Regions from separate parts of the Buttiauxella sp. JUb87 genome, predicted to be linked through region 3. Evidence: predicted binding sites of a transcription regulator. Region 3 holds the regulator's gene; each other region holds the start of a gene.

The links. The regulator PhoB, encoded in region 3, activates phosphate uptake and scavenging genes when phosphate is short. The targets are predictions, from matches to a motif close to CTGTCATAAAACTGNCNNAT.
Region 1: rpoH (RNA polymerase sigma factor RpoH) is a predicted target of PhoB. The motif match lies at 2,859-2,878, and genes of this name have one in related genera.
Region 2: EC843_RS21925 (MIP/aquaporin family protein) is a predicted target of PhoB. The motif match lies at 6,682-6,701, and genes of this name have one in related genera.

Annotation. Positions count from the first base shown of each region.
Region 1 covers NZ_SNVY01000002.1:272,150-282,095, forward strand. Annotated here, with positions in the region: gene panM (aspartate 1-decarboxylase autocleavage activator PanM) at 19-399, shown strand; gene EC843_RS09615 (branched-chain amino acid ABC transporter substrate-binding protein) at 527-1,630, opposite strand; gene rpoH (RNA polymerase sigma factor RpoH) at 1,852-2,706, opposite strand; gene ftsX (permease-like cell division protein FtsX) at 2,965-4,020, opposite strand; gene ftsE (cell division ATP-binding protein FtsE) at 4,013-4,681, opposite strand; gene ftsY (signal recognition particle-docking protein FtsY) at 4,684-6,333, opposite strand; gene rsmD (16S rRNA (guanine(966)-N(2))-methyltransferase) at 6,494-7,069, shown strand; gene EC843_RS09645 (DUF1145 family protein) at 7,081-7,350, shown strand; gene EC843_RS09650 (DUF2500 domain-containing protein) at 7,358-7,720, opposite strand; gene EC843_RS09655 (lysoplasmalogenase) at 7,864-8,490, shown strand; gene zntA (Zn(II)/Cd(II)/Pb(II) translocating P-type ATPase ZntA) at 8,633-9,946, shown strand, end outside.
Region 2 covers NZ_SNVY01000011.1:32,088-42,033, reverse strand. Annotated here, with positions in the region: gene tpiA (triose-phosphate isomerase) at 1-561, opposite strand, end outside; gene EC843_RS21950 (YiiQ family protein) at 801-1,397, opposite strand; gene EC843_RS21945 (DUF805 domain-containing protein) at 1,512-1,931, shown strand; gene fpr (ferredoxin--NADP(+) reductase) at 1,946-2,692, opposite strand; gene glpX (class II fructose-bisphosphatase) at 2,794-3,804, opposite strand; gene glpK (glycerol kinase GlpK) at 4,158-5,672, opposite strand; gene EC843_RS21925 (MIP/aquaporin family protein) at 5,694-6,545, opposite strand; gene zapB (septal ring assembly protein ZapB) at 6,990-7,229, shown strand; gene rraA (ribonuclease E activity regulator RraA) at 7,288-7,773, opposite strand; gene menA (1,4-dihydroxy-2-naphthoate polyprenyltransferase) at 7,866-8,795, opposite strand; gene hslU (HslU--HslV peptidase ATPase subunit) at 8,871-9,946, opposite strand, start outside.
Region 3 covers NZ_SNVY01000003.1:66,775-76,720, reverse strand. Annotated here, with positions in the region: gene proY (proline-specific permease ProY) at 1-356, opposite strand, end outside; gene brnQ (branched-chain amino acid transporter carrier protein BrnQ) at 428-1,750, opposite strand; gene phoR (phosphate regulon sensor histidine kinase PhoR) at 2,317-3,615, opposite strand; gene phoB (phosphate response regulator transcription factor PhoB) at 3,638-4,327, opposite strand; gene sbcD (exonuclease subunit SbcD) at 4,519-5,736, shown strand; gene sbcC (exonuclease subunit SbcC) at 5,733-8,888, shown strand; gene mak (fructokinase) at 8,970-9,881, opposite strand.

The DNA.
Region 1 (9,946 bases), on a different contig from region 3:
TTTTTGGTTAGCTCGCTTATGAAACTCACCATCATTCGTCTGTTTGAGTGTAGTGCTCAGGATAAGATTGATCTTGCAAAGATCTGGCCGGAATATTCCAGCGCCTCACTGGCTCTTAGTGACGCCCACCGTATTTACGCGGCAAAATTTAACGATCGGCTATTAGGCGCGGTACGCGTCACACTTGCGGGTGCCGAAGGCGCTTTAGATTCGCTGCGGGTACGTGAAATTACCCGTCGTCGTGGCGTTGGGCAGTATTTAGTCGAAGAGGTGATTCGCGATAACCCAGACATCACCAGATGGTGGATGAGTGACGTTGGTGTGGAAGAGCGTGATGTTATGACGGCGTTTATGCGGGCGGTAGGGTTTGCGGAGCAAAGTGGTAGTTGGGGGAAATGAGATGAATGCGTCGGATGACGCTGGCGCTTATCCGACCTACGAAAACCGTGCCCTGTAGGGTGGATAAGCGCCAGCGCCAGCGTCATCCAGCAAAATACCCGCTCTACAAGAGCGGGTATTGTAAAACTTACTTAGCGTCAGTCGCTGTACCGTTGGCATGCCAGGTAAACACGCCAAACTCAAAGCCTTTCAAATCCCCTTTCGCATCCCAGCTCAATGGACCCATTACGGTTTCCACAGAAGCGCCTTTCAGATAAGTAGCGATTTCAGCCGGATCTTCAGACTTGTTCAGGCCCGCAGCCAGAGATTGCAGCGCTGCGTAGGTTGTCCAGACGAATGCGCCACTTGGGTCTTGTTTCTTCGCTTTGATGGCATCCACAACTGGTTTGTTCGCAGGAACCTGGTCGTAGTTCTTAGGTTTGGTGACTAACAAGCCTTCAGCAGATTCGCCGGCGATGTTAGACAGAGAAACGTTTGCCACACCTTCTGGACCCATGAACTGAGTTTTCAGGCCTGCTGCGCGAGACTGACGCAGGATCTGGCCCATTTCTGGGTGGTAACCACCGTAATACACGAAGTCGATGCTTTCTTTCTTCAGACGCGCTACCAGCGTGGAGAAGTCTTTCTCGCCGGCAGTGATACCGTCAAAGAACACTACGTTTGCGCCGCCTTTTTTCAGGTTGTCCTGAACAGAGCGAGCCAGGCCTTCGCCGTACTGTTGTTTGTCATGAATGATCGCGATGTTTTTCGGTTTTACGTGATCAAGAATGTATTTTGCCGCCGTTGGGCCCTGATCAGAATCCAGGCCGGTAGTACGCATTGTCAGTTTGTAACCACGCGCAGTCAGCTCAGGTGCTGTTGCCGCCGGGGTAATCATCAGAATGCCTTCGTCCTCGTAGATGTCAGACGCAGGCTGAGTGGAAGAAGAACACAGGTGGCCGATAACGTATTTGATGCCATCGTTAACCACTTTGTTGGCGACCGCTACCGCTTGTTTCGGGTCACAAGCGTCGTCGTATTTGGTGATAACCAGTTTGTCGCCTTTGATGCCGCCTTTGGCATTAATATCTGCAACCGCTTGTTCTGCACCGGTAAATTCCTGGTCGCCATATTGTGCAACCGGGCCAGACATCGCCCCAACTACCGCTACTTTGATATCCTTCGCAAATGCCGCGTTGCTCATCGCAAGTGCAATACAACCAGCCAATAACGCTTTGCCCTTCATTTTCATCCTGAGATCCCCATTTTTGTTGTGATTGGTATTTGTTGTGTTGTTTTGGCACGGTTTTATTTTTGATTGACGAATACCGTGTGTGCCTTCACCGCATTCAGAGTTAAAAACATACCCGAATTTACGGCTTTTGGAATAACAATTTTTTCACAAGCTGAATGGGAAAGTGACAGGCATAAAAAAACCGCCCCGGAAGGCGGTTTTTTATCTGACGAAATAACTTACGCTTCGATGGCCATGCGCAGTTTTTTCATCGCGTTCTTTTCAAGCTGGCGCACGCGCTCAGCGGAAACGCCGTAACGGTCGGCCAGTTCTTGCAGCGTGCTTTTGTTGTCTTCATCAAGCCAACGGGCACGGATAATATCCTGGCTCCGTTCATCCAGACCTAGCATGGCATCGCTGAGTTTATCAGCCGCGTGCGATTCCCAGTTGTCGTCTTCAATGCCATCGGCAAAGTTAGATGACTTATCCTGCAAGAACAGCACAGGAGCCATTGGCGCGCTGTCTGAATCGTCGTCGTTGCCCATGTCGAACGTCATGTCCTGCGCCGCCATGCGCGATTCCATTTCACGGACATCTTTGCTGGAAACCCCCAGCTCGTTGGCGACCATTTCCACTTCGTCCTGGTTGAACCAACCCAGACGTTGCTTGGTTTTACGCAGGTTAAAGAACAACTTACGTTGTGCTTTAGTGGTTGCCACTTTCACAATACGCCAGTTACGCAGCACGTATTCGTGAATTTCAGCTTTGATCCAGTGCACAGCAAACGACACCAGACGGACACCCACTTCCGGGTTAAAGCGGCGCACAGCCTTCATCAGGCCGATGTTGCCTTCCTGAATCAAGTCAGCCTGCGGCAAGCCATAGCCCGAGTAATTACGAGCGATATGAACAACAAAGCGCAGGTGAGACAGGATCAGCCTTTTCGCTGCTTCCAGATCGCCCTGGTAATGCAGCTTTTCAGCCAGCTCCTTCTCTTCCTCAGCCGTTAACATCGGCCAGGAATTAGCGGCCCGGATATAAGATTCCAGGTTACCAACAGGGGCTAAAGCTAAATTTTGCATTTCTTTGGTCATTCAAACCCTCTCTTAGAAACTAAAGTACAGGTTGCTACAATCTTGCTGCACCAGGCTATTCGCCAGGGGCCAAACCGTACCATTCACAGTAACCTCAGACAGTGAGGTTATCCACAAGTTCACTGTAAAGCTGTGCTTGTATTACACACAAAATGTGACAGAGCTATGAAACTGGGCAGGAGAAACACTAACCGAGGTGGGAGCGTGTCCCCTGCTGACGGGTACTTCGTAGCAGGGGACAAGTATATCAAAAAATTTTTACTCTGGGGTAAAACGACGTAAATGTTGCACGGTCGCGATCCACGCCGCCAGCCAACCGCTCATCGACGCCACCAGCAGCAACAGCAAGCATTCGTCGAAACCTAAGCCCGTGAGGTCAAACTTAGTGCCAAATACTTGTGCGACTTGCGTGACCGCAGAGGACAATCGCCACACCAGAATTTCAGTCAGAATCAGCGACAAAAATGCGCCGCTGAAACCTAACAGTGCACCACCGTACAGGAACGGGCGCAGGATAAATCCATCGGTAGCACCAATCAGTTTTTGCACGTTGATGGTGTCGCGACGGGCAAAGATGCTCAGACGTACGCTGTTACCAATCACCAGGAACACCGCTGCAACCATCAACACGCCAATCATTGCTGCGACACGCCCCACAAGACCGGTCAGCGAGGCAAGACGAGCAAACCAACTGTCATCCATACGGACTTCATCGACACCGTTAATCCGTGCCACGCGGTCACGCAAGGTATTCAGATGGTCGGTAGTCTGGAAATCGAGTTTTGGATTCACCACCGCAACCGCAGGCAGCGGGTTTTCTTCCAGCATATCCAGCGCGCCACCAAAGCCCGACCAGTTGCGGAACTCACCCAGCGCTTCGTCACGCGAAAGATAGTTAACTTTATCGACGCCCTCTTCCGCCTGAATCGCGCCGACGACTTGCTGCGCGGCGTTATCATCGAGCGCTTTGTCGAGATAAACGGTGATTTGCGGGGAAGGATAATATTGCGTGGCGGCCTGATTGACGTTCTTGTAAACCATGTAGCACACGCTTGGCAACGTCAGGGAAATGGCAATCACCATCACCGTCAGGAAGGTGGCTAAAGGCTTGCTGCGCAGGTCTTGTAAAGCACCCTGCCAGGCGTAACGGAATTGTTCGTTTACGCCGCCTTTGAGCGATTTACTTTTCGACTGAGGCCCTTTGCCGCGTTTTTTCACCGAGCGGCCTAAATCCCCTAACTTACTCAGCGAGTTGATTTTATCCAGCCTGTTGCTGAAGCGCTTTATATGATTGAGCGCGCTGCGTTTATTCACCTGCCAGGCCTCCATGCAAATGGCCGTCACTTAACGTCAACATGCGATAGTTACGGCGGGAAATCAGCCCCATATCGTGCGTCGCCATCAGAACCGTTACGCCGACGCGGTTAAATTCCTCGAACAGACGTAAAATCCCTTCCGAGAGTGCATCATCAAGGTTACCGGTTGGTTCATCTGCCAGCAACACAGCGGGCTTATTCACAACCGCGCGGGCAATCCCCACACGCTGTTGTTCACCACCAGAGAGTTGGATCGGGAAACTTTTCGCTTTATCGAGCAGGCCGACTTTATCGAGTGCCGCCGAAACACGGCGGCGAATGTCTTCACCGCTGGCACCCGCGATAATCAGCGGGATAGCCACGTTGTCGTACACGGTTCTGTCCATCAACAAATGGTGATCCTGGAAGATCATGCCAATCTGACGACGCAGGAACGGCACTTCGCGGCTCTTGAGGCGGCTAATATCATGGCCGCCAAAAGCAATTTTCCCCGCACTTGGCCGCTCAATACCGCAGATAAGCTTGAGCAGAGTACTTTTCCCTGCTCCAGAGTGACCGGTCAGAAAAGCCATCTCACCAGGTTGCATATGGAAGGTCACTCCCTGCAACGCTTGTCTCCCGCCGAGATAGGCCTTACTAACGTGTTCAAAGCGAATCATGGTTAATCCTCTCGGGCAAAAAGTGCCTCAATAAAATCGCCCGCATTAAACGGACGCAAGTCCTCAATACGCTCGCCGACGCCAATATAGCGAATCGGAATACCAAACTGATCGGCAACGGAGAAAATCACGCCGCCTTTGGCTGTACCATCCAGTTTGGTTAGCGTAATGCCTGTCAATCCAACGGCTTCATGGAACAATTTAGCCTGGCTAATCGCGTTCTGACCCGTGCTGGCATCGAGGGTGAGCATAACCTCATGCGGTGCATCTTCGTCCAGTTTTTTCATTACGCGGACGATTTTCTTCAGCTCTTCCATCAGGTGCGCTTTGTTCTGCAAACGCCCTGCAGTATCCGCCAGAAGTACATCGACGTTACGCGCTTTCGCAGCCTGAATGGCATCGAAAATCACTGACGCAGAATCAGCACCAGTATGCTGGGCAATAACCGGAATATTGTTGCGATCGCCCCATACCTGCAATTGTTCTACCGCTGCGGCACGGAATGTATCACCCGCTGCCAGCATTACAGATTTACCTTCTTGCTGGAACTGACGCGCCAGTTTGCCGATGGTGGTGGTTTTACCCACTCCGTTAACACCGACCATCAGGATAACAAATGGTGTTTTGCCTTCAACTTTCAGTGGCTCATCGACTTTCGCGAGGATTTCGCCCATCTCTTCTTTCAGCAGGCCGTATAACGCTTCGGCGTCACGCAACTCTTTGCGGCTCGCACCTTCTGTCAGATTGGTGATGATTTTGCGTGTGGTTTCGACGCCAACATCCGCGATCAGCAGCTGCTCTTCGAGTTCTTCAAACAGATCATCGTCGATTTTCTTGCCGCGGAATAGACTGATAAATCCGGAACCGAGGTTCTGTTTAGTCTTAATTAAGCTGCGTTTGAGACGCGCAAAGAAACCTTCTTTGGTTGGTTTTTCTTGTTCTTGCTGAGGCTCTTGTTCTTGCTGAGGTTCTTCTTCAGCCGGAGATTCTTCGGCTTCTTCAGGTTCCGGCTCGGCCTGCACTTCTTCAACGACGATGGCAGCAACAGGAATAGCTTCAATCAGCGCTTCCTCAACAACCACGTTTTCTACCGGAAGAATGGTCACTTCTTCAGGTTCAGCAAGCGCCTCAGGCTCAACAACATCTTCAACAATATCTTCAACAACAACTGGCTCTTGCTCCGGCTGCCACTCTTCTGGCTCCGGTACTGGCTCAATTTCTGGAGCGATCTCTTCTGGAACCGGCAACTCTTCGTGTTCAACCGCAGCTAGTGCCGTTACTTCAGGTTCTGGAGTGATTTCAGGCTCAACCACCACCACTTCGCTCTCCGCGAGCTTTTCGGTGACTTCGACGATCTCTTCTGCGAAGGCTTCGGGCTCTTCGTGCTTATCAAGCACCACAGGTTCGGCTTCAGGCAGAGTTACTGGCTGAATTTCAGGTTGAACCTCTGTCTGGATTTCTGGCTTAGCGTCGTCAGGCTGTACAGTTTCTTCCGCCGCTTGTGGCTGTTCAGGCTCAATAACCTGCTCAACAACTTCTTCGGCAACCGCTTGTTCTTCTGTTACTTTTTGTTCTGATTCTGCTTCAGAAGCCTGCTCTTTCTGGCCAAAGCCTAGCCATGAAAAAAAGCCACGTTTTTTCTCTTTCGCCATTTGCGAACACACCCCTCGCTGTTAATTCATGGCACAGGCCCGATTGAGCTTGCCACGGGCACTGAAAATAATTATCGAATGAATACGTTAGTCTATCACTTTCCCCGCTTTACACACACCGTTACACTAGACGGCAAGAAATTGCATCGCAGTGAGTCTCATGAAAAAACCGCAATCTACTGGCACCGGCCAGATCCGTATTATTGGCGGCCAATGGCGCGGCCGTAAACTGCCCGTCCCAGACAGCCCTGGCCTGCGTCCAACAACGGATAGAGTACGTGAAACCCTGTTTAACTGGCTGGCACCGTCAATGGTCGAGGCTACTGTGCTGGACTGCTTTGCCGGAAGCGGTGCGCTGGGGCTGGAAGCCTTATCGCGTTACGCCACCAGCGCCACCTTGCTGGAGATGGACCGCCATGTTTCGCAACAGCTGCAAAAGAATCTCGCCACCTTAAAAGCGGCTAATGGAAAAGTAGTGAACACCAATACGCTCAATTTCCTGGCACAACCTGGCGAGCCGCACACTATCGTGTTTGTTGATCCGCCTTTCCGCAAAGGGTTGTTGGACGAGACATTAGCGCTGTTAGAAAGCAATGGCTGGCTGGCAGACGAAGCACTGATTTACGTTGAAAGCGAAGTTGAAAATGGCATGCCCGCAGTGCCAGCAAGCTGGTCGCTGCATCGTGAAAAAGTCGCAGGCCAGGTCGCTTACCGTTTATTTAGTCGTGAAATTTAAGGAACGACATCATGCTGATTAATATAGGCCGCTTGTTGATGCTGGGCGTTTGGGGATTTTTGTTATTAAATATTTTCCAGCCGTTCCCACGGCCGCTGAATATCTTTGTTAACGTCGCGCTGATCTTCACCGTGTTGATGCACGGTATGCAGCTGGCGCTGCTGAAATCAACCCAACCGAAAGATAGCCCGCCGTTGAGCCGTGCTCAGCAAATTAAGATTTTCATCTTTGGGGTGTTTGAGTTGCTGGTCTGGCAGAAGAAACTCCGCCAGGGCAAGTAAAGTCATCCTATTGGGGGTCGGGGATGAAGCCAACAAACCGCGTCCCCTTATACTGCAACGTCCCCGTATCTCCGACACTCATCGCATGATACTGCACCGCCGCCACACGCATTTTCAGATCCAACCCGCCGCTGAGTGGGCGAAACCAAACCTCATAACGCATCGAGTCTTCAACCGGCGTGACTTCACGTTGCCGTGAGCGACGTTCATTACCTGGCGTTTCGCGTTTCGTCGCCACCTGCACATGACTTTGCAGCACTGGTGCTGCATCATTTTCCGCATTCTGACGACGCTGCTGCACAAAGCGAAACGATGCCGCCACGATGATTACCGCCACAACAGCAATGAAGAAAAGTGGCATTTTACTCATAGATTTATCTCGTATTGTCAGGCACTTTTAAGAATACCCTGCCGCTCAGAATATTGTCATCTGGCGCTATTGGTCACTAGACTGACAGGTAGAATCTTGCTTTTAGTACGGTACATTTTAATTTAATACCCTAAGGACAAGCCATGCTTTGGTCATTTATCGCTGTATTCCTCTCCGGCTGGCTCTACGTTGATGCCTCCTATCGCGGGCCAACCTGGCAACGCTGGGTCTTCAAACCTGTCACCCTTTTACTTTTATTACTGCTGGCCTGGCAAGCGCCAATGTTCAACGCAACAGGCTATTTGATCCTCGCGGGGCTTGCGGCAACGCTGCTCGGTGACGCTCTCACCCTGCTGCCCACTCAGCGCATGCTGTACGCCATCGGGGCATTTTTCCTCTCTCACCTGCTGTATACCCTCTATTTTGCCAGCCAGATGACCTTTAGTTTGTTCTGGCCTTTACCGCTGATTTTGTTAGTGGTGGGGGCGTTATTAGTGGCAGTGATTTGGACGCGACTCGAAACGTTCCGCTGGCCGATTCTGACGTTTATTGGCATGACGCTGGTGATGGTTTGGCTGGCCGGTGAGCTGTATTTCTACCTGCCAACGCGCCCAAGTTTCTCGGCCTTTGTGGGTGCAGCGCTACTGCTTTTAGGCAATATTGTTTGGTTGGGTAGCCACTATCGCCGCCGCTTTACGGGCGACAGCGCTATCGCCGCGGCATGCTATTTTGCCGGGCACTTTATGATTGTCCGCGCGTTGTACATTTGAGGCTAAACAGTGTCGGATGGCGCAAGCTTATCCGACCTACAAATGCCGCGAACTTAATCTGGAAAATTTCCCTCTTGACTCTGGAGTCAACTCCAGAGAGTAACATGGGTAATGAGAACATTATCATTACCCAGGAGGGCACATGCTCAACTCCCAAAAACCACCGCAATTTGCTAAAGCAAAGCTCAGTCCATTGCCTGCGCAAACGTCCTCCTGCTGTAACAACGACACCTGCAACGCAGCACCGGAAGCAGAAACCATTCCTGACACCGGTGAGCGTTATAGCTGGCTGGTTGATGGCATGGACTGCGCCGCCTGTGCTCGCAAAGTTGAAAATGCGGTGAAGCAACTGGCGGATGTCCAGCGCGTGCAGGTGCTATTCGCCACCCAAAAACTGCTGGTGACTGCGAATCGCGATATTCGCCCGCAAGTTGAGAAAGCGGTAAAAGCCGCCGGATACAACCTGCGAAATAGCGCCGCCCCGGCGGAGAAAACATCCAGCTGGCGCGAAAACTTACCACTCATGTTGCTGATCGTGATGATGGCGCTGAGCTGGACTCTTGAACAATTTAACCATCCATTCGGCAAGTTCGCGTTTATCGCCACCACGCTGGTTGGCCTGTGGCCGATAGCCCGCCAGGCGGTGCGCCTGATACGCAGCGGCAATTGGTTCGCCATTGAAACCTTGATGAGCGTCGCAGCCATTGGCGCGCTGTTTATCGGCGCGACCGCCGAAGCCGCGATGGTATTGCTGCTGTTCTTAATTGGCGAACGTCTGGAATCTTACGCTGCCAGCCGCGCACGCCGTGGTGTCAGTGCGCTAATGGCGCTGAAACCGGAAGTCGCTACCCGCATTCGAAACGGCGAGCGCGAAACTATCGCACTGGCTGAGTTACGCCCGGGCGATGTCATTGAAGTGGCTGCTGGCGGGCGTTTACCTGCTGATGGCCGACTGCTAACGCCATTCGCCAGTTTTGATGAAAGCGCGCTAACAGGCGAATCTATTCCGGTCGAACGCCAGCAAGACGAGAAAGTGCCTGCGGGCAGTACCAGTGTCGACAGGTTAGTGCAGCTCGAAGTGATTTCAGAACCCGGCGACAGCGCCATCGACCGCATCTTGCGTTTAATTGAAGAAGCAGACGAACGCCGTGCACCGATAGAGCGCTTTATCGACCGTTTCAGCCGGATATACACACCGATTATCATGGCGATTGCGTTACTGGCAGCCGTCGTCCCGCCACTGTTTTTCGGGCAAAGCTGGGATGAGTGGATTTACAAAGGGCTGGCGCTGTTACTGATTGGTTGCCCATGCGCGCTGGTGATTTCTACCCCTGCGGCGATTACCTCCGGGCTTGCCGCCGCCGCTCGACGCGGTGCATTAATCAAAGGCGGAGCCGCACTTGAACGCCTCGGTAAAATTCAGCATATCGCTTTCGATAAAACCGGCACTTTAACT
Region 2 (9,946 bases), on a different contig from region 3:
GTGAACAGCCTGAGCTTGAGCAGGAGTGGCTGATTTGCCAGTACCGATTGCCCATACTGGTTCGTAAGCGATAACCACACCTTCGAAAGCTGCTGCGCCCTGAGTTTTCAGCACTGCATCAATCTGGCGTGCGCAAACTTCTTCAGTTTTGCCAGCTTCGTTTTCTGCTTCAGTTTCACCGATGCAAAGAACTGGGATCAGACCAACTTCTTTCAGAATTGCGAATTTTTTAGCAATCAGTTCATCAGACTCTGCGTGGTAAGTACGACGCTCGGAGTGACCGATGATGATGTACTTAGCGCCAACATCTTTCAGCATTTCTGCAGAAACTTCACCAGTGAAAGCACCGGACAGGTTCAGGTCTACGTTCTGAGCACCAAGAATGATGTGGCTACCAGATGCAGCGTGTTTAGCCAGATCCAGATACATAGTTGGAGGAGCGATAGCAACGCCACATCCAGCAACGCCAGCCAGCTCTTTGCGTAAGCCAGCAATCAGCTCGTGTACCATGTGCTTGCTGCCGTTCAGTTTCCAGTTACCCATCACCAAAGGATGTCGCATCTTAATTCTCCACAAGGTCAAACTAATAAAAGAATCGCTGCCAGTCAGGGCAGCATTGTCTGTGAAACAGTATAGAGACTCAGCAAGCGAAAGGCTTTGCTTTTTGTCATATATACCCGTCATCCTTCAAGTCACAGGGGTGTTGGCTGCACTCACTTACCCGCATCACTTACTGAAGTAAGCTCATCGGCATAAGCTCCCTGGCCGCCTACCTGCGACTGGAATGCTAACGGGTATGTTTAGTTGGTGTTCAGTGTCTCAGATAGCGTTAGCTTAATCGGTTCAACAGCGAAGGTCAGCCCCTTTTCACCGTTGTCTGCGACAACATAGCGGATCGCGCCATCGGTTTGTGTGTAGTAACGTTTGTTCTTTCCGTTACTGAGCAACCTGGTGAGTTTTGCTACGCTTTGTGGCTTTGAAAGCGAGGGCGTAAAGGTACGAATCAGCGCGGCCATGTACTCTGTCGCTTTTGCTCGCGCCACTTTTTGCTCAGGCCCTTGAATCGGCAACCACGTTATCTGGATAGATTTTATTTTCAGAGTGCCGTGTTCTAACGCAGTTGATGTGTAGAGGTTTTCGTTGATTTTGCTGGCGGCACGCATCAGGTTCACTTCATCGGAATTGGAGTCGATGGCACGGAACTCATTGATGGGCAAAGACGGGTTTGCAGTCGTGAATTTTTCCCGAAACTGCGTAATGTTCATGTCGAACGTTGGGGCGCCTGCCAATAAATAGGGAGCAACTTGTAGCGTTGAGGTGGAATCTGAAGGCGGATCAGCCCACACCACCGTAACGGGTAGTATCAGCAAAGCCAGACCTGCAACCAGATGTCTCATCGACAAATTCTCCTGTGAATTCTGCTTTCCGATTAAATCGGCATTCCGTTGGCTTGTCAAAACCCATCATAGCTGGGGTACACTACGGCGCTAAACAATAAAATGGACCTTACCATGACCATACAGCAATGGCTGTTCTCTTTTAACGGACGTATTGGACGTCGTGACTTCTGGATTTGGATTGGCGTCTGGCTAATTGCGCTGATCATTCTCTTCACCCTCGCGGGTGCTGAAATTATGCCTTACTCCACTGCCGGCTTCTTTCTTTCGGGTTCGTTGATTCCGACTGCCGCCGTGATCGTCAAACGTCTGCATGACCGTAATAAAAAAGGCTGGTGGGCGCTGCTGTTTATTCCTGCGTGGCTGTTGCTTGCAGGTAATTGGGAAACTTTCGGAACGTTAGCGCAGTGGGGGCTTGGCCGTTTTATCCCAACGCTGATTTTGGTGATGGTTATTATGGACCTGGGCGCGTTTGTTGGCACCCAGGGTGAAAACCGCTTTGGCAAAGACACCAGCGAAGTGAAGTACCGCTAGTATTACCCATAAAGTTACCAATAGTGTTCTGCAGTCATATGGCCCGGTCGGCGGCGTAAATGTTTGGTCATCTGCCGGGTATCTTTCAGCAACTGCTGTGTATCTCGTACCATCTGCGGGTTTCCGCATAACATCACATGACTGGTCTCAATGTTCATTGGCAGGCCAACAGCCGCTTCCAGTTCGCCGCTTTCGATAAGTGCAGGCACGCGGCCGGTTAACGAACCAGGAATTGATTCCCGACTAACGACCGTCTGAATGCGTAATTTCCCTTCATATTGCTGCTGGAGTTTTTGCATCAATGGCAAATAACTCAAATCCTGCGCATAACGCACGGCATGAAGCAAAACGATGTTATCGAAGCGCTCAAGGCCTTTACCTTCCTGCAAAATCGAAAGATACGGGCCGAGTGCTGTTCCCGTTGCCAGCATCCATAATGTCTGGCAATCCGGGATTTCATCCAGCACAAAGAATCCAGCCGCTTCGCTCACCAGCATAATTTCATCCCCAGGCTGCAGAGCATGCAGACGTGGGCTGAGCTTGCCTTCAGGCACGGTGACCAGATAAAACTCGAGGTTCGGATCGCTGGGTGCATTGACGTAGGAATAAGCACGTTGTACGCGTTCGCCGTCAATTTCCATCCCAAGTTTAGTGAATTGCCCGGCGGTGAAAGGGGCGACAGGCGCATGAACAGTGAGACTAAAAAGAGCGTCAGTCCAGTTTTCAATCTGGACAACTTTACCTTTGACCCATTCCGCCATGATGTTCATTCCCCTGTGTTGTGTTTTTCCTATCTTCACCAGAAAAGTGAGAGATTTCCAGCTGGTTAAAGCTGGAAAGCTCAATCAGACAAACGATGGGCTTACAGAATATGGGTCTGTACTTCCTGGTCTTTACGGTCAAGGTAGTGAATAGATTTGATGCGACGAATGGTGCGTGATTTACCACGAATCAGCAGAGTTTCAGTGGTCGCCATATTCCCTTTACGGGTGATCCCATCCAGCAAATCGCCTTTGGTGATACCAGTTGCCGAGAAAATAACGTTGTCGTTGCGCGCCATGTCATCGAGCTTCAACACCAGGCCTGCTTCAATGCCCATTGCTGTGCAGCGGGCTATCTCTTGCTCACCGATTCGACGGTTTTCTTCGTTGTCACCTTTTACGTGGTGACGAGCCAACAGGCGGCCATGCATATCACCGTCCAGCGCGCGGATAACCGCCGCAGAAATCACGCCTTCAGGTGCGCCGCCAATACCGTACATCACATCGACTTCGCTATCCGGCATGCAGGTCAAAATAGATGCTGCAACATCGCCATCAGGAATCGCAAACACGCGCACCCCAAGCTTTTGCATTTCGGCAATGACTTCATCGTGGCGAGGTTTAGCAAGAATGGTGACGGTGAGTTCACTGAGCGGTTTATTGAGCGCTACGGCGACGTTATAGAGGTTTTCTGCCAGCGGAAGATTCAGGTCGATAATGCCTTTAGCGCCAGGGCCGACAATCAGCTTTTCCATGTACATGTCGGGAGCGTTCAGGAAGCTGCCTTTGTCGCCAACGGCCAATACTGCCAGCGCGTTTGCCTGGCCCATGGCGGTCATGCGTGTGCCTTCAATCGGGTCAACGGCGATATCTACTGCGTCGCCCTGGCCGGTACCGACTCTTTCACCAATGTACAACATGGGTGCTTCGTCGATTTCCCCTTCGCCAATCACAATCTGGCCGTCAATATTGACCTGATTAAGCACAATACGCATCGCGTGAACGGCAGCACCGTCAGCCGTATTTTTGTCGCCACGTCCCAACCATTTATAACCAGCCAACGCTGCGGCTTCAGTTACGCGGGAAAATTCTATCGCCAGTTCTCGTCTCATTGCACACTCATTTAGCAAGCCCAATTGCGACGGAGTTTAGCACAGGCAGGGTAGGGTGATCCCCTCTCCCGGTGGGCTGTCTCTTAGTCACATCTTTGAGGACTGGTTCCTGCCGAGCCGGAGAAGGTTCCGTTCACCAGGTGACAGCATGTTTATGTCGCGATTGATTTGCCGGGCGCCTGGATTATCAAGGGGTTGGCGTTAACCCCTTGATACGTTAACCGTTTGCGGGACTTACAGAGATAACTGAACTCACGGGTGAACGGAAAACCTGCGAGGCTTACAGATCTTACCCTGACAAAATTGCCAGGGTAAGTTGTGTATAAGAGACAGCTCCCGGTGGGTGAGGGCAATTAACTTTCTTCGTGATCTTCCCAGGCCAGCGCACGCTTAACGGCTTTTTTCCAGCCAGCGTAACGGTAATTACGTTCGGTTGTTTCGATACCCGGACGGAACTCTTTTTCGATAACCGCTTTCTCGCTGACTTCGTCCAGGTTCTGCCAGAAGCCAACGGCCAGGCCTGCCAGATAAGCGGCGCCCAATGCTGTCACTTCGCGAACTTCAGGGCGTTCAACACGAGTCCCCAAAATGTCCGCCTGGAACTGCATCAGGAAGTTATTCGCCACCGCACCGCCATCAACACGCAAAGCGTGTAAGCGAATATCAGCGTCAGCCTGCATCGCTTCCAGCACATCGCGTGTTTGGTAAGCGATGGACTCAAGTGTGGCGCGGATAATGTGGTTTGCGTTCACGCCGCGAGTCAGGCCGAAGATTGCGCCTCGAGCATACGGGTCCCAGTAAGGCGCGCCCAGGCCAGTAAATGCCGGGACGACATACACGCCGTTGGTGTCTTTTACTTTGGTGGCAAAGTATTCGGAATCCGTCGCGTCGCTGATCAGTTTCATCTCGTCGCGCAGCCACTGGATAGAAGCGCCGCCCATGAATACTGCACCTTCCAGCGCATAATTCACTTCACCGCGTGGGCCGCAAGCAATCGTGGTCAGCAAACCGTGAGTGGATTTAACGGCCTGCGTGCCGGTGTTCATCAACATGAAGCAGCCGGTACCGTAGGTGTTTTTCGCCATCCCTTCTTTTACGCACAACTGACCGAAGAGTGCAGCCTGCTGGTCACCGGCGATCCCGGCGATAGGAATACGCGTACCGCCTTTACCACCAATGTTGGTCTGGCCATACACTTCTGAGGATTTACGCACTTCTGGCAGCATGGCGCGCGGAATATCCAGCGCTTCCAGCATGCGATCATCCCAGGTCAGATCATGGATGTTAAACAGCATGGTTCGTGAGGCGTTGGTGTAATCAGTAACGTGCACGCGTCCCTGAGTCATCTTCCAGATTAACCAGGTATCGACAGTACCAAACAGTAATTCACCACGGCGAGCGCGCTCACGCGAGCCTTCAACGTGATCAAGAATCCACTTTACTTTGGTACCGGAGAAGTACGGGTCAACCACCAGGCCGGTTGCCGATTTGATGTACTCTTCCAGACCGTCGCGCTTGAGTTGCTCGCAGATTTCTGCGGTACGGCGGCACTGCCAGACGATGGCGTTGTAAATCGGTTTACCGGTCTCTTTTTCCCAGACAATCGCGGTTTCACGTTGGTTGGTGATACCAATGGCGGCAATTTGGTCTGAGTTGATGTCTGCTTTCGCCAGCACTTCTACTAGTGTGGAGCTTTGAGTTGCCCAAATCTCCATCGGGTCATGTTCTACCCATCCTGCTTTTGGGTAGATTTGCTGAAATTCGCGCTGCGAAACGCTAACGACGTTGGCATCGTGATCCAGGACGACGGCGCGAGAGCTGGTGGTTCCTTGATCGAGTGCGACAATGTATTTTTTTTCGTGAGTCATAATTTTGTCCTGAAGTCAGTCTTACAAAGAAGCATTTTGTTGTTTGGCGGCGCTGGATTTTTCTTCCTCTGCCACGCAAACATCACAAGGTAAATGGCGACCAATCAGCTTACGGTAACCAAAGGCACCTAACGCCGCGCCTACAATCGGGCCAAACACCGGTACCAGGAAGTAAGGAATATCACGGCCACCGGTAAAGGCGACGTCACCCCAGCCTGCTAACCAGGCGAAAAGTTTCGGGCCAAAGTCACGCGCTGGGTTCATGGCAAAACCGGTCAATGGTCCCATTGATGCGCCGATAACCGCAATCAACAAGCCAATCAGCAGCGGGGCTAACGGGCCACGAGGGACACCGTTGCCATCGTCCGTCAGCGCCAGGATAACGCCCATCAAAATGGCGGTAATCACCATCTCTACGGCAAAGGCCTGTACCAGATTAATGTGTGGGTTTGGATAGGTTGAGAAGATCCCCGCCAAATCCAGGCTTTCTACGCTGCCGCGCACCATGTGATGCGTCTGCTCGTAATCGAGGAATAAATTGTAATACAGGCCATACACCAAAGCTGCGGCACAGAACGCACCTGCAACCTGCGACACAATAAATGGCACCACTTTGCGTTTTTCAAAACAGGCGAAAAGCCATAATGCGATGGTCACCGCAGGATTGAGATGCGCGCCGGAAACCCCTGCGGTCAGGTAGATAGCCATCGCCACCCCTAACCCCCAGATGACGCTAATTTCCCACTGCCCGAAGCTTGCGCCCGCCACTTTTAAGGCGGCTACACATCCTACACCAAAGAAAATCAACAACGCGGTACCCATAAACTCGGCGATGCACTGACCTTTCAAGGTTGATGGAGCTGTCTGACTCATAATAGGGTCCTGAAGGCAAAATTAATGTTTATTGTTTGTTCGGGCATTCCCTGCCGCGCAGGTGCCATGTAGGCGTTGTGTTAATTTATCGTTAACGAACATAAACGAGAAATATCGAACTTTAAATTTGCGTGTCTCGTCATAAAAATGAGCGATCTCGCGCCAATTTGTGCGCATTATCACCCAGAGAAGATAACTTCGACATTCATAACCGCAATTAATGCGTTAACAAATAGTGATTTTAAGACATGCCGCCATTCGGTATATGCCGAAAAACGTTATGTTACGCAAAGAGCGCTTCAACTCGCTGGACACGGCTACTCACGCTACTTACAATCGAGACACGCTGCGTGGTGCGCATATATTCATAAGGTGTCTTCGGGGAATATCCGGGACGGGGATTTAGACATCCATCAACGCCTTGCAATTCAGGAGAGGTTCGAAATGTCATTTGAAGTGTTTGAGAAACTGGAAGCAAAAGTACAGCAGGCGATTGATACCATTACCCTGCTGCAGATGGAAATCGAAGAACTGAAAGAGACGAACACCAATCTGTCTCAGCAAGTTCAGCAATCTCAGAGCAATCATGAAGAATTAGTACGCGAAAACAATTCTCTGAAAGAGCAACAGCATGTGTGGCAGGATCGTCTGCACGCCCTGCTGGGTAAAATGGAAGAAGTGTAAGACCACAGCTTCAATAAAAACGGGCGCCCCAGGGCGCCCGTTTTGTTATTCGATTTTGTTACTCAATATCGAGGGGATCTTCGGAAAGGATAATGCCGGTGTTATCCGCATACAGATGGTCGCCGGAGAAGAATGTCACGCCGCCAAAGTTAACGCGCACGTCACTTTCGCCAACGCCAACACCAGCAGAGCCAACAGGAATGGCGGCAATTGCCTGAATACCAATATCCAGTTCCTCCAGGTCATCAACCTGACGCACGGCACCGTATACCACAATGCCTTCCCACTCATTTTGAGCCGCCAGACGGGCAAGTTCTGCGTCAATCAAAGCACGGCGTACAGAGCCGCCGCCATCGATCACCAAAACACGTCCACGGCCATTTTGTTCGAGCAGATCATACAACAATCCGTTGTCCTCGAAACATTTCACCGTGATGATTTGCCCGCCAAAGGACGACCGCCCACCGAAATTGGAAAACAGCGGTTCAACGACGTTGACATCTTCCTGATAGATGTCGCAAAGCTCGGAAGTATCATATTTCATAGGATTAAGATTCTGTTGCTGCACGAGTTGTCAGTATATCGCTTAATATTAACTGTTGGCAAAATCATCAATTGTTAATTGATATTTGTCAGCTAAAACGAAACCGTGCTGAGCACAACTCCTACCGCAAACAACAAGTTAGTGAGCAATGCGGCTTTCACTGTGCGTACAAGCATCGGGCGCATGGCGACAGGTTCCATTTCATTTAACACATAAAGCGCCTGTTTAATGAGCAACGGCGCGGCCAGGACAAACAACCATCCCCACAAATTTTGCAGCCAGACAAGATTGAATACTGCGAGGCACACCAGCGCTCCAATCAACAGGCAGGCATGATAACGACGTGCCAGCACTGGGCCTAATCGCACCGCCAGCGTGTTTTTACCGTTTTCCCGGTCGCTGTCGATATCGCGTAAATTATTGATGTTCAGCACCGCTGTTGCGAGCAATCCGCACGCCGTGGCGGGTAAAAAGACCAAAGGTGCCAGAGTATGCGCCTGCAAGTACCAGGTTCCCGCGACACTCAGCCAGCCAAAAAAGACCAGCACTGAAATATCGCCAAGCCCCATGTATCCATATGGACGTGTACCTACGGTGTAGGTAATTGCGGCGATGATTGCCAGCAAACCCAGCGCCATGAAACCGAGGAAATCGGCCAGTGTGTGGCAGGCGACAGCGACCAATGCCATGCCAGACAAGCAAATTAATACCACGCTAATGATCAGCGCTTTTTTCATTTGCGCCTGGGTAATCACACCTTTCTGCATTCCGCGCAATGGCCCTATTCGGTCTTCTTTATCGCTGCCTTTTACCGCATCGCCGTAGTCATTAGCCAGATTCGAGAGGATTTGCAGTAGCCCCGCAGTCAGCAACGCCAGTAACGCAATAGCCGGATTAAACACGCCTTGCCAAAAAGCCAACGCAGAACCACAAACGATAGAGGCAAAAGCCAGCGGTAAAGTGCGGGGGCGCAAGCTTTCAAGCCAGGCCTGAGTGGTGCTTACAGAGTGCGATTCGCTCATAGTTCTCTCTGTTAGATATAAAAAATGGAGGGCATAAGCCCTCCATTTGTAATGAAGAAAATACGTTGAGCGCGATTATAGGATAAAACGGCTCAAGTCTTCATCTGCTACCAACTCATCCAGATGTTTACTAACATATTCGGCATCGATCAGAATGGATTGGCCGCTCAGATCGCTGGCATCATAAGAGATGTCTTCAACCAGGCGCTCCAGCACCGTGTGTAGACGACGCGCACCGATGTTTTCGGTGGATTCGTTCACCTGCCATGCGGCCTCAGCAATACGGCGAATACCATCTGCGGTAAAGTCGATAGTCACGCCTTCAGTGCCCATCAGCGCTTTGTATTGCACAGTGATAGACGCGTTAGGCTCGGTCAGAATGCGTTCGAAATCTTCAACCGTCAGTGCCTGCAATTCCACACGAATTGGCAGACGCCCCTGCAATTCAGGGATCAGGTCTGACGGGCTTGCCACCTGGAATGCACCAGATGCAATAAACAGAATGTGGTCAGTTTTGACCATACCGTGTTTAGTAGAAACGGTGCAGCCTTCAACCAGTGGCAGCAAGTCACGCTGAACGCCTTCACGAGAAACATCCGGGCCGGAGCTGTTGCCACCGCGCTTACAGATTTTGTCGATCTCATCGATAAACACGATGCCGTGTTGCTCAACCGCATCAATCGCGTCTTGCTTCAGCTCTTCTGGATTCACAAGCTTCGCAGCTTCTTCTTCAATCAGAAGTTTCATCGCGTCTTTGATTTTCAACTTGCGTGGCTTTTGCTTCTGGCCACCCAGGTTTTGGAACATAGACTGCAACTGGTTGGTCATTTCTTCCATGCCAGGAGGAGCCATGATCTCAACACCCATCGGTGCTGCAGCCAGATCGATTTCAATTTCTTTATCGTCTAACTGGCCTTCACGCAATTTCTTACGGAAAGACTGGCGAGCCGCAGAAGGTTCTTGTGGCGCTTCAGCCTGGCCCCAGTTGTTTTTAGCTGGTGGCAGCAGAACATCAAGGATGCGCTCTTCGGCCATTTCTTCGGCGCGGAATCGGTTCTTTTCAATGGACTGCAAACGCACCATTTTCATCGCAGAATCAGTCAGATCGCGGATGATAGAATCCACTTCTTTACCAACATAACCAACTTCGG
Region 3 (9,946 bases):
GGGAACCACAGCCCCATATAGATACCAAATGCGGTGACGTCGGCAATTGCGACAATCAGGATCTCAAAACAGTAAGTCCAGCCGGTGATGTAACCTGCCAGCGGGCCGAGGTTATCTTGCGCATAGCGTGAAAATGAACTGGCGGAAGGGTTATGAACCGACATCTCGCCAAGGGCGCGCATAATGATGTAAGCCGCCACCCCACCGATGATGTAGGCCAACAACACACTTGGCCCTGCCATTTTGATAGCGTCTGCCGAACCATAAAACAGCCCGGTGCCAATTGCCGAACCCAACGCCATAAAGCGTATGTGCCGGGTACTCAAGCCGCGCTTGAGCTTATTAGCGTTTTCCATTAATTCCAACCCTGCTTAACAATAAAAAAAACCACGGAGCAAAGCCCCGTGGTTGTACAAAATTATAATTTTTAGTGGGCGGCGGAGGCCACCTGTCGCCCTGCGGCGCGGTCCCATACGATGGTAATTACCACCATGATAATGGTCGGAAGCAACCATGCCAGGCCCTGTTCGGACAGCGGCAAGTGGGAAGTCCACGCGGGTAAAATATCGCTGATTGCCGAAGCTTTAATCCCGTCCATGATGCCAAACAAGGTGCTGATGACCATCGCTGGCGCAATCACGCGGGTTGAGTTATGCCACCACGGACGGGTGAAACTCAGCACCACCAGCGCAATACACGGCGGGTAAATCGCCGTCAGCACCGGAATTGAAACCTGAATCAGGTGACTCAACCCGAGGTTAGAAACCACCATCGAGAACAAGCCAAGGATAAACACCAGCGAACGGTAAGACAGTGGCAGATACTGGCTGAAGAACTCAGCACACGCACAAGTCAGGCCAACTGCCGTGACCATGCAGGCAAGGAAAATCAGCGCGGCGAGGAAGAAGCTACCAGCACTACCGAAGGTATGAGCCACATAGGCATGCAGGATCGCAGCACCGTTGGCATTTTGGTCAGCGACCAGCGTAGCGCTATCAGAACCCAGGCGGAACAGCGCAAGGTAAATCAGCGTTAAGCCAACACCAGCAATCAGGCCAGCCAAAATGGTATAGCGTGTCAGCAAGCGGGATTCAGTCACGCCACGGGAACGTGCCGCGTTAACAATCACAATCCCGAACACCAGCGAAGCCAGGGTATCCATCGTCAGATAGCCATTCACAAAACCGTTAGCAAACGCCGCATTCTGATACGCCTCAGTCGCAGTGCTGATACCGCCTGCTGGCCACAGCATTGCACCCGCCGCCAGCGCCAGGAGCGCAACGATTTTCACCGGAGCCAGCACGTGGCCAACGGTGTCCAGCAATTTACCTGGATACAGTGAAATACCGATAACAATCGCGAAGTAAACCAGACTGTAGATAAACAGTGGCAGTTCACCCGACCCCACCAGTGGTGCAATCCCGACTTCGAAGGAAACAGTAGCCGTACGCGGGGTGGCAAACAATGGGCCAACCGCCAGGTAACAAATAGTCGCTAACAGCACACCGGCACGACGGCCAATCGGTGAGCTCAGGCTATCAATACCCCCACCGACACGAGCAATCGCGACGATAGTTAAAACGGGCAGACCAACCGCGGTCACCAGGAAGCCAAGTGAGGCAATCCAGACGTGTTCGCCAGCTTGTAACCCCACCATTGGTGGAAAAATGATATTGCCTGCGCCGACAAACAGCGCAAAGGTCATAAAGCCTAGCGCGAGGATGTCTCGAGATTTCAGATGATGGGTCATAAAATTTTGGCAGCCTGTGGATGTGTGGTGTTGTAAGTATTCAAATTTTTATGCGTGTATTTGCCAATCCTTAGACAGTCATACATCGGCATAAAAGCGGTGATTGGCAGTAACGACAGCGGAAAATCCTTTCCGGGATCGGTGGCGAAGAATAGTTGTTTGAATTACCACTCAAATCCAGTCGGTCTGCTATTCACAGGGGCGCAATTAAAACGCTTATAGCGTTTGAAGGCAAGAAGGGATCCAAAAACCAGATTGATCTCCTTAAATTAGACTTAAAATCAGTGGATTTGTTTATACATTAGAAAATTGTATGGTTTTTTGTGTGGTTAAAATATCACCAATTAAGCTTTTTTGATTTACATGTGGGCAAAAAAAACACAGGCCAGCAAGCTGACCTGTGGAAAGTTATTTTGACACTATTCAGCGATAAACGGGTTTTGCAGGGTAGATAAGCGATATCGTCATCCACCATTTGCGCCAGTTGTTACAGAGAGAAGTGTCGGATGACGCTTCGCTTATCCGATCTACGAAAAACTTGTCATCAGTGTCATAACTTACGCGGCTTACAGCACTTTATCGTTAACGATTAAACGCTCAGGCAACACAAAGGAAAACGTGGAACCTTTCCCTGGCTGGCTTTCGATATTCAGACGCGCATCGTGATGGCTTAACGCATGTTTCACTATTGCCAAGCCTAACCCACTACCACCTGTTTGCCTTGAACGCGCTTTATCCACTCGATAGAACCGCTCGGTCAGGCGTGGGATATGTTCCGCAGAAATACCAGGACCAGTATCCGCCACGCTAAAGCCCACACCACCCGCGACCCGTTTCCAGCTCACGGTAATTTGCGTCCCTTCCGGCGTATGGTTTACCGCGTTGTACACCAGGTTTGAAATCGCGCTGCGTAACTGTTCTTCATTACCGAAGACTTTGAGTGAGGGATCAATATCGAACTTTAGCGTCTGCCTTTGCTGACTCAGGGTTTGTGCTTCTCGCTCCACCACACGCAGCATCAGTGGCACATCAATCTTTTCATTGAGCACCATTGCCGGTGCCGCTTCAATTTTAGATAGCGTCAAAAGCTGTTTCACCAGACCTTCCATCCGCGAAGTTTGCTCGCGCATGGTGCCCAGAGCCTTATCGCGCAGCGGCCCTTCAAGCGCCTGATCCTGCATCATCTCCAGATAACCTTGCAGTACCGTCAACGGAGTACGCAGTTCATGGCTAACGTTGGCAAAAAAGTTACGTCGCGCCCCTTCCAGTTGGTGCATCTGCGTGACATCACGTGCCACCATCAGCCACTGCTCGTCGCTGTATGGCATCACACGGAATTCCAGATGACGGCCATTGTTAAGCACCAGCGTCAACGGCCGGGCGAAATCTTTTTGCGTCAAATAGCGGGTAAATTCAGGGTAACGCAGCAAGTTAAGGATGTTCTGCCCGTTATCGTCCGGCCAGCGTAACCCCAACAACTGTTGGGCCAGCCCGTTACACCAAAAAATGGTCCCTTCTTCGGTAGTCAGCACTACCGCATCGGGCAGTGATTCCGCACCGCTGCGAAAGCGTTTGATTAAATTGCCTAATTCTTTACGGCGTTTTTTATTACGCAGCTGCATTTGATGAAGACCGTATAACAACGGATCCCAGCTCCCGCGACCAGGGGGCGGTGTCATACTGCGATCAACCCACAACCACCACGACAAACGAAGCAAATTCCAGAAATGCCAAACCAGCAGTCCTGTGACCGCCAGTAATAAAAACCAGGGTAAATAGCCAAAAATAAGGCCCAAGATGACAGCAGGTAAGCAACAGAGCAGCAGCTCCATCACCAACCTTTTCCATGACAGCCGTTCCAGCACGCGTCACTCTCCTGATAAGGAACTAAAAGCGGGTTGAGAACCGATAACCCGTACCGCGTACTGTTTGTACCATTCGATCATGCCCGCTATGTTCGAGCGCTTTACGCAACCGCCTGATATGTACGTCCACTGTTCTGTCTTCGACATACACATTGGTGCCCCATACATGGTTAAGCAACTGTTCACGGCTATATACCCGTTCCGGATGCGTCATAAAGAAGTGTAATAACTTAAATTCAGTTGGCCCCATATCCAGCGGGTTTTCACCGGTCATCACGCGATGTGATGAAGGGTCAAGGCTCAGCCCGTGCATCTCAATAACCTCTTCCACCGCCATCGGAGAGATTCGGCGCATCACAGCTTTAATGCGCGCCACCAGCTCCTTCGGTGAAAACGGCTTGGTAATATAGTCATCGGCACCAACTTCCAGGCCACGCACGCGATCTTCTTCTTCACCACGTGCTGTCAGCATCATTACCGGGATTTCCCGCGTCAATGCTTCACGCTTCAGGTGCTTGATAAACTGAATACCCGAGCCGCCTGGCAACATCCAGTCCAGTAAAATCAGGTCCGGGAAGGGTTCGATAAGCAGATTCACTGCACTGTCATAATCTTCCGCTTCTACAGGCTGAAAACCGTTTTGCTCAAGCACAAAGCTCACCATTTCACGGATTGGAGCTTCATCTTCTACGACTAAAATACGCTTCGCCATGATTCGCCCTGCTCAAGGAATAATTATAGTTGTTTCAATGCGGCGCCATTATGCGTCAGATTTATGACAGATTTATGAAAAACATGACTGTTTAGTGACTCATCAATTTGATTTATGACACAGAGACCTATGCCGTTTTCCGCCTCGCCCCCTTATAATCGAGGCCTCGCTTTTAAGCCACCGGACAGGTTATGCGCATAATTCACACATCAGACTGGCACCTTGGTCAAAATTTTTATACCAAAAGCCGCGGGCCGGAGCATCAGGCTTTTCTTGAATGGCTGCTGAAAGCTGCCGTTGAACATGATGTGGATGCAATAATCGTCGCGGGCGATATTTTTGATACTGGCTCGCCACCAAGCTATGCGCGAGAACTGTATAACCGCTTTGTGGTGCAACTCCAGTCTACCGGCTGCTCACTGGTGGTGCTCGCCGGTAACCATGACTCAGTTGCCACATTGAACGAGTCCCGTGAACTGATGGCGTGTCTTAACACTTATGTCGTCGCCAGCGCACGCCACGATACCAGCCAGCAGGCAATTGTACTGAATACGAAAGATGGCGCGCCTGGTGCTATTCTCTGCCCTATTCCCTTTCTGCGGCCACGCGATATTCAAAACAGTCTGGCGGGTTTATCCGGCCATGAAAAGCAGCGTTCATTAATGGAAGCGATCGGTGAACATTATCAGCAGTGTTTTAGCGCCGCTTGCGTTCTGCGCGCTGACGCGCAGTTGCCAATTATCGCCACCGGGCATTTAACCACCGTCGGCGTGACGAAAAGTGACGCCGTGCGAGACATCTATATTGGCACACTCGACGCTTTCCCGGCGCAGCATTTCCCGGATGCCGATTACATTGCCCTGGGCCATATTCACCGTGCGCAATTAATTGGTGGCACCGAGCATATCCGCTACAGCGGCTCACCAATACCGTTAAGTTTTGACGAAACCGGTAAGACTAAAAGTGTTTATCTGGTTGAATTTTCAGAAGGTAAACTTCATGAAGTCACCCCACTTACGGTACCAGTTAGCCAGCCGCTGGCGGTGATCAAAGGTTCGCTGAACGAAATTGAACAGCAGCTTGAACAATGGCGCGATGCACCGACAGAACCCAAAGTGTGGCTGGATATTGAAATCGCCACCGATGAATATCTGCATGATATGCAGCGCCATATTCAACAGCTAACCGAAACGCTACCTGTTGAAGTGGTTTTGCTGCGCCGTAGCCGTGAGCAGCGCGAGCGTGTTATTGCTCAACAACATAAAGAAACCCTAAGTGAATTGACGGTTGAAGAGGTTTTTGAACGCCGCCTGGTTCAGGAAGAAACCACTGAAGAACGCGCAAAACGCCTGCGCACTCTGTTTGCCCAAACGGTCGCCAGCCTGCATGACGCGGAGGAACAAGCATGAAAATCCTCAGTCTGCGATTGAAAAACCTCAACTCCCTGAAAGGGGAATGGAAAATTGATTTCACCCGCGAGCCTTTCGCCAGCAATGGTTTGTTTGCCATCACCGGGCCAACAGGAGCGGGTAAAACTACGCTACTTGATGCTGTCTGCCTCGCGCTTTATCACAAAACGCCACGTCTCAACACGGTCTCGCAATCGCAGAATGACCTGATGACCCGCGACACTGCCGAGTGTCTGGCGGAAGTGGAATTTGAAGTAAAAGGTGTTGCCTACCGCGCATTCTGGAGCCAGAACCGGGCGCGTAATGCGGCCAACGGCAATCTGCAAGCCCCGCGCGTTGAGCTGGCTGAAGTAGAAAGCGGCAAGATCATCGCCGATAAAGTGAAAGATAAGCTCGATATCACCGCCAAATTGACCGGACTCGATTACGACCGCTTCACCCGCTCCATGATGCTTTCTCAGGGGCAGTTTGCGGCGTTTTTAAATGCCGACGCCAATGACCGTGCCTCATTGCTTGAAGAACTCACCGGTACTGAAATTTACGGTACAGTTTCTGCGGCGGTGTTCGAAAATCATAAAAATGTACGCAGCCAATTAGAGAACCTGCAAGCGCAGGCAGCAGGTGTAGCACTTCTGGATGAATCCCAGCGCCAGCAGCTTTCAGAGAGTTTGCAGGCACTTACTACAGAAGAAAAAAACCGCCTGGCTGAACAGCAGACACTTCAGCAACACCAGCAATGGCTCAGCCAACTCGACCTGTTGACTCAAAAACATTCGCATGCGGGAACGGCACTGAATGCGGCAACTCGCGCAATCGAAGAAGCAGCGCCGCTTCTCGAAAAACTAACACGAGCCCAGCCCGCAGAAAAACTGCGCCCTGACTGGCAACGCTTGCAGGAATTACAGGCCACGCTGCAAAACACCCGCGTACAAAGCGAAGAAGTGAATACTCGCTTACATCAAGCGACAGTGCGACGCCAGCAGACCCGGCAGGCCGCCGCAAGCCAGGCAGCAAAACTGGCGCATGAAAACAGCGAGCTGCAAGCCTGGCTGAAAACGCATGACAGGTACCGCCTGTGGGGCGCTGAACTTGCAGGCTGGCGCATGGCATTCAATCAACAACAACGCGATGCCAGCCAGCTACAGACCTTGCAGCGTGATATTGAAACTAGCCAGAAAAAGCTGGAACTGCTGCCAGCCGTTGAGCTTACGCTCACTGCTGATGAAGTGAGTACTCATTTACAAGCAACGATTACCGCGCGCCCTTTGCGCCAGCAGCTTGCTGCTTTACAGCCGCAACTTGCCTCACTTCACAAGCGAAAAATCCAGCAGCAACAAGATATTACTGCGCTTGAAAAACAGATCACTCAAGGCGATGTCGAGCTGGCACTCAAACGCCAGCAATACAAAGAGCGCCGCCAGCATGAAAGTGACCTGGAAAAAGTATGCGAACTGGAAATGCGCATTGTCAGTCTCGAAGCTGAACGCGCCCATTTGCAACCCGATCAACCTTGCCCGCTGTGTGGTTCCACGCAGCATCCGGCAGTGGCGGATTATCAGGCCATACAGCCAGGAGAAAATCAGCAGCGTCTGACGGCACTAAAACGTGAAGTTGCCAGCCTTGCGGAAGCTGGTTTTGCGATGAAAGGCCAACTCGACACGTTGCGTTCACAGCGCGAAAACCTGGTTGTCGCCATCAAAACGCTTGATGAAGAAGAGAAGGCATTACGTCTACGCTGGCAGCAACTGTGCGCCAGCCTGCAACTGGCGCTGAAGCCCGAGGACGACCTCCAGCAGTGGCTGGAAAGTGAAGAAAAACGCGAGCAGCAGCTGCATCAACTCAGCCAACGGATCGTGCTGGAGGAGCAACTCGCTCGGACGCGTCTGCAACACAGCAAACTAGCGGCAGAGGCCGCGGCACAACGAGAAACACTCAATAGCGTGCTCGAAAATGCTGGCCTACAACATCCCGCTCACGGTGAAGAACATAGCTGGCTGGAACAGCGCCAACAGGAATCCCAAAGCTGGCAACAGCGCAATGAACAACTTCCACGTTTACAACAGCAACTAAACGCCCTGGAAAACCTGCTCAATGCGCTGATTGATGATGGCACCACGCCCGCTCCGCTATCCGAAAGCGAACAAATTTCAGCATTGCAAAACTGGCATAACTTGCACAGCGACTGTATTGCGCTGGAGAGCCAGTGGAAGACGCTGCAACAGCAGTTGCAACAGGAAGAAGCCCGCGTGGGTCAGGCAAATGAGCAGTTCCTGTCCGCCCTTGCCGCTAGCCAGTTCGCCGATGCACCGTCATTCCAGGCAGCATTACTCGATGAAAGTGAACGCCAGCAACTTGAGCAGAAAAAACAGCATCTTGAGCAACAGCATCAGCAGCAAACCATTCTTTGCCAGCAAGCTGAGAAAGCGCTCACTGACCATAAAGCGGCTCGCCCAACTACGCTTGCTGACGATGCAGAACTGAGTTTGCTGGACGCACAATTAACGCTGTGTAATCAGCAACTGCGCGAGAACACCACGCAACAAGGACAGATTCAGCAACAGCTTAGCCATGACGCAGAAAATCGCCTACGCCAGCAAGGGCTGATGCAGTCCATCGTCGAGTGCCAGCAGCAAGTTGAAGACTGGGGCTATCTCAATGCGTTAATTGGTTCGAAGGAAGGCGATAAATTCCGTAAGTTTGCCCAGGGGCTGACGCTCGATAATCTGGTGTGGTTGGCGAACAACCAGCTAAACCGTTTGCATGGGCGTTATTTGTTACAACGCAAAGATAGCGAAGCGCTGGAATTGCAAGTGGTCGATACATGGCAGGCCGATGCGGTGCGCGACACTCGCACGCTTTCAGGTGGTGAGAGTTTCCTGGTCAGCCTGGCGCTGGCGCTGGCGTTATCCGACCTGGTGAGCCACAAAACCCGCATCGACTCGCTGTTCCTTGATGAAGGCTTTGGCACGCTGGACGCAGAGACACTGGACACCGCGCTGGATGCGTTAGATACGCTGAATGCCAGCGGCAAAACCATCGGCGTGATAAGCCACGTTGAGGCAATGAAAGAACGTATTCCGGTACAGATTAAGGTTAAGAAGATCAACGGATTGGGTGTTAGCCGCCTCGCTAAGGAGTTTGCTGTCGAGTAATTTTATCGGATGACCCTGCGCTTATCCAACCTACATGTGAGATCTCGTAGGGCAGATAAGCGTAGCGTCATCCGCCAGCTTTTACTTCTCCAGCGGCCACAACCATGCGGCACCGCGCACGCCGCTGGAATCGCCGTGCACTGCTTTGCGGATTGGAGTTTCACATTCGCCACCAAACACCCACGGTTTCACCAACTGTGGCACCGTTTTGTACAAGCGTTCGTTGTTGCTCATGCCGCCGCCTAACACGATCACATCAGGATCGAGAATATTGACGATGTGTGCCAAAGATTTTGCGAGGCGCATTTCATAGCGTGAGATCGCCAGTTCAGCGATCGGATCTTGTTGATCCACCAGATGCATAATCTCATTGCCTTTCAATGATTTCCCGCTCAGGCGATGGTAGTCGGTGCCGAAACCAGTACCGGAAATAAAGGTTTCGATACAACCTTGTTTTCCGCAGTAGCAAGGCACTTCTTCACGAAAACGGAGTTCGTCTTCGTCCATCCACGGTAATGGGTTATGGCCCCACTCGCCCGCCGTGCCGTTGCCGCCGATCAGGCTGCGGCCATTAATGGCCACGCCTGCACCACATCCTGTACCAATAATCACGGCAAAAACCATCGCCGCACCAGCCGCCGCTCCGTCGATAGCTTCCGAAACCGCCAGGCAGTTGGCATCGTTTGCCAAACGCACTTCGCGCTGGAGCGCATCGCACAAATCTTTATCAAAAGGCTGCCCGTTAAGCCAGGTGGAGTTCGCATTTTTGACCACGCGTGTATAGGGTGAAATCGAACCTGGAATACCCATTCCGACCGTTCCCTTCTCCCCGGTAGCCTCTTCAGCCAGACGCACGAGTTCAACGATAGTTGCGATGGTTTGCTGATAATCATTTTTTGGTGTTGGCAGGCGATGACGAAAAAGTTGCTTTCCGTCGTTCGCCAGAGCGATCACTTCTGTTTTTGTCCCACCCAGGTCGATACCAATGCGCACAGCAACCCCCTCATTTGATTAGTATTATCAATAGAATAGAAGTGTTACGCCGTAAAGACAATGAA